One region of the Gordonia sp. w5E2 genome, then DNA from elsewhere that is predicted to be linked to it. Evidence: riboswitches for the same ligand, from Rfam matches in the RefSeq annotation. Region 1 holds a riboswitch; the other holds the start of a gene.

The links. Region 1 has a riboswitch for cobalamin ahead of RND64_RS06895 (FecCD family ABC transporter permease). Riboswitches for the same ligand answer to the same signal wherever they lie in the genome.
Region 2: it holds a riboswitch for cobalamin, as region 1 does, so the genes downstream of both, metE (5-methyltetrahydropteroyltriglutamate--homocysteine S-methyltransferase) here and RND64_RS06895 (FecCD family ABC transporter permease) in region 1, are expected to answer to the same signal.

What each region holds. Positions count from the first base shown of each region.
Region 1 is NZ_CP144213.1:1,506,150-1,508,344, reverse strand. Features, by position in the region: gene RND64_RS06895 (FecCD family ABC transporter permease) at 1-996, opposite strand, end outside; cobalamin riboswitch at 1,113-1,321, opposite strand; gene RND64_RS06890 (alkaline phosphatase D family protein) at 1,437-2,195, shown strand, end outside.
Region 2 is NZ_CP144213.1:1,707,605-1,709,799, reverse strand. Features, by position in the region: gene RND64_RS07780 (SDR family oxidoreductase) at 1-292, opposite strand, end outside; cobalamin riboswitch at 458-648, shown strand; gene metE (5-methyltetrahydropteroyltriglutamate--homocysteine S-methyltransferase) at 791-2,195, shown strand, end outside.

The sequences.
Region 1 (2,195 bases):
CGTGATCGCACCGAGCGGAATCTCCTGCGGCGGAACGACAATGCGCGCCATCAGATCGGCGACGACAAGGAACAGCGCCCCGAGCACCGGCGCGACGAGAATGATCTTACGGTGATCCGCACCGACCACCATGCGGGTCACGTGCGGCACGATGAGACCGACGAATCCGATTGCGCCGCAGACAGAGACGATGAACCCGGTCATCAGCGCGGCGATGACGAAAAGCTCGAGCCGAAACCGCGACGCGCGTATGCCGAGCGACGCGGCGACCTCGTCGCCCATCGCCAGCGCATTGAGTTGTCGTGCTCTCGCCGCGACAACACCAATCCCGATGACCACTACCACCGCGACCAACACGACCGAATGCCATGTTGCCGCGGCAAGACTCCCGAGCAGCCAAAACATGACACTCCGCGCAGCATCACCCACCGGGCGCAAGAAGATGAGCACGGTGGTCAGAGCCGAAAATCCATATCCGAGAGCGGTTCCCGTCAACACGAGCCGCAGCGGTGTGAGACCTCCCCCACGCTGGGCGATTCCGAAGACGAGCAACGTCGCCAGCAGTGCGCCGAGGAATGCCGCGGTCGGCAACGCATAGAGACCGAGTCCCGAGAAAACACCGAACAGCACTACCGCGGTGGCTCCGACCGACGCACCCGACGAGATCCCCAGCACGTAGGGATCCGCCAGCGGATTGCGCACCATCGCCTGCACGATCACGCCGACGACCGCCAAGCCTGCCCCCACGAGCGCCCCCGTCAATACCCGTGGCACACGCGAGTCGACGACGATCCAGTACGACGCGGCGTCGACCAACGAGACCGATCCCCCGGTGATCGCCGCCCACACCATCCGCAGCGACACAGACCAGCCGATCCCCACGGTTCCGTATGCGACGCCGCACGCTGCTGCCACGACGAGCGCCACACCGCAGCCGATGGCCACGGACACGGGTCGCGTCCAGGTTGCCCGCGGGTTCGCACTGCGCGTCGACATGGCCCGCCCTCCTGATCAGCCCGGAGCGGGTACAGCAGATGTCGCCACGCGCGGTCGACGACGACCGCTGCGAGTTCAACACCGACCATGTCCCGCGAAGTCGATGGGACCGCCTGAGCCAGGCGGTCACGTCGGCAGGTCTTCGGACTTCGGACACGGCACGTGATGTGCCACCTATCGACGATCGCTTCCCGGGCCGCTGGCCCAGTGCTGTTGAACGCCTTCGTTTCCGTTACCGCTGCGGGGCAGCTCTGGATTCCCACCAGATTCCCTCTTGGCTCCCACCGACAATCTCGGCTGGAGAACCGACGCCGCTGAAGTCTAGCAACGGTCTCAAATCGGGCATATGGCGCATGCGGTTTCACGAACTTCACCATCCCATCACCGCGAGGCCGACGGCGGGTTGGACGACGTCCATCCTCTCTTGGTCGGGTGGCGGCATGCCGAACATCTCACCTCGACCGTCACTGGCCGACCTCCGGATCGATCGGGACAAGACCCTGCACGCCGGCACCACCCGCCGACGCTTTCTCACCTGGGCGGGCGTCGCGGCCGGTATCGCAACCGTCCCCGCACTTTTCACCACCGACGCGGCGTCGGCTCCCCCGCCACGCCGTGGCAGTGACCTGTTCACGCTCGGTGTGGCATCAGGCGATCCGCTTCCCGACGGCATAGTCCTGTGGACACGGCTGGCCGCCGATCCGCTCGCCCGCGGCGGAGCGATGGGTCTGCTTCCGGTGCCGGTCGAATGGGAGATCGCCAGCGACGCCAGCATGAGGAACGTCGTCGCGCGCGGCGTCGAACTGGCGACGCCGGAGAACGGACACAGCGTGCACGCCGACGTGCGCGGTCTACGACCCGCCGCAGACTACTTCTACCGATTCCGCGCGAGCGGCTCCGTCTCGGCAATCGGGCGCACTCGTACCGCTCCATCGTACGGAAGTCGTCTGAGCGCGTTGACTTTTGCATTCGCCTCGTGCCAATCGTGGGCCGACGGCCACTATCCCGCATACGCCGACATGGCGGCACACGCACCGGATGTCGTCTTCCATCTCGGCGACTACATCTACGAAAAGCCCATCCCCGTCGATGGCGGCCGACGCAGGACCGCGGCAACACCTGCGTCGGCACACCGGGAATGCGCGACGCTCGACGACTACCGCGATCGGTATGCGCTCTACAAACTCGACCCCAACCTG
Region 2 (2,195 bases), 200 kb from region 1:
CGGGAATGTCCACCGACGACCCGCCCTCGGAGATTCCCGCGTTGTTCAGCAGTACGTCGACGTCCCACTGGGCCGCTTTGTCGCGATCTCCTTCGTCGGTGACATCGAGCTTCTCCACGCGCAGGTCGACGCCGCGTTCCTTCGCCTCGGCGCGCAGGACATTGACCTGCGCGATGATCTCGACGCCTGCGATGACGTCGTGGCCCTGCTCCGCGAGGCGCAGTGCGACCTCCTTGCCGAAGCCGCTGCCTGCACCGGTGATGAGATACGTGGTGTTCGTTTGATCAGTCACCTATCTGGTTCGGAACCGTTGGGTTCGCGGATTCATGGCGATGGTCGTCTACTAGGTCACAACGGTGAGGCTGACGACAAAAAGGCTGCGCTATGCTGCAACGGCAGCTGGTTCGCCCGCCGGGAATTGTGATGGAGCCCCTCCGTCCCGCGCGCGGCGTCGAATCCGGCCACCGTAATCGGCGGTCGGGTGAGAGGGAATCCGGTGAGAATCCGGAACTGTCCCGCAGCGGTATGTCGGAACGACCGCCGTCACCAAGCACTGGGCACGAGCCCGGGAAGCGACGGCCACTAGGAATCTCACCTCGTGTGAGCCCGCCGACGAGTCCGAAGACCTGCCTCCTGTACCGGTCGCGCCGCGACCGGTGGCTCGCCGCCTCGTGGACCGGGCGCAGGTCGATCAGCGTGTCGTGGTGTCTTCTGCACACCACCCGGGGCTTGTCGACTCTCCCTGCATGGCGGTGAACCGTCCACGTCGAATGCAGGAGTTCACGAACTCATGTCCATCAATTCAGCAGACACCACTGTCTCCACGACGGCGTCCGATCAGGTTGGCAGGCCGTTCACCGCCACCGTGCCCGGCACTCCGCGGATCGGCCCGCGCCGCGAACTCAAGCGGGCCATCGAAGGCTACTGGGCGGGCCGCGTCAGCGCCGCCGAGCTCGAGCAGACCGCAGCCGGACTGCGCCGCGACACCGTAGAACAGTTGGCCGCAGCCGGTTTCGACTCGATCCCGGTCAACACCTTCTCGTACTACGACCAGGTACTCGACACCGCGGTCCTCCTCGGTGCACTCCCCCGCCGGTTCGACGGCATCGCCGATCCACTCGACCGATACTTCGCCGCGGCACGTGGCACCGCGGACATCGCTCCACTGGAGATGACCAAGTGGTTCGACACCAACTACCACTATCTGGTCCCCGAAATCGGCGGCGACACCACGTTCGGACTGCACCCCGACAAGGTTCTCGGCGAGATCGCCGAAGCCCGGGCGCGCGGCGTCGACGCCCGACCCGTCATCATCGGGCCGATCACCTTCCTGGCACTCGCCAAGGCCGTCGACGGCGCGCCCGCGCCACTGACGAGGATTGACGATCTGCTCGGTGTGTATGAGCAGCTATTCGCACAGCTCGCGCAGGCCGGAGTCGCGTGGGTCCAGATCGACGAGCCGGTTCTCGTCACCGACTATGCCGAAGACCTTCCCGCACTGGCCAATTCGGTGTACTTGAGGCTCGGTGCCGTCACCGAGCGTCCTGCGCTCTTCGTCAACACCTACTTCGGTGACCCCGGTGCGTCTCTCGCCGCCCTGGCGCGTACACCGGTCGAAGCCATCGGCGTCGACCTTGTCGAGGGCTCGGTCGACTCGGTCGTCGTGGTCCCAGAACTCGCCGACAAGCTGCTGGTCGCAGGCGTCGTCGACGGTCGCAACATCTGGCGCACCGACCTCGACAAGGCGCTCGCCACCCTCGGCACCTTGTTGGGATCGGCACGCGCGCTTGCTGTTTCGACGTCATGCTCGACGCTGCACGTGCCCTACACGCTCGACGCCGAGGACGAACTCGACGACAACCTGCGAGGCTGGCTGGCATTCGCCGCGCAGAAGTATGACGAGGTCGGGGTTCTCGCCCGCGCACTGCGCAACGGTCGGGAGTCGGAGCGGGAGGCCTTCGAGGCGTCCGCCGCGGCGCTGGCCACCCGCACAAGCGATCCGCGGCCGCATGTCCCGGCGGTGCGTGCTCGCCTGGCGGCCGTCACAGACACCGACATCACGCGGATGCCTGCTGCAGAGCGCATCGCGGCACAGAATTCACAGCTCGGACTTCCTCCGCTGCCGACCACCACGATCGGCTCCTACCCGCAGACCTCGGCGATCCGACTTGCTCGTGCCGCGCTGCGTTCGGGCG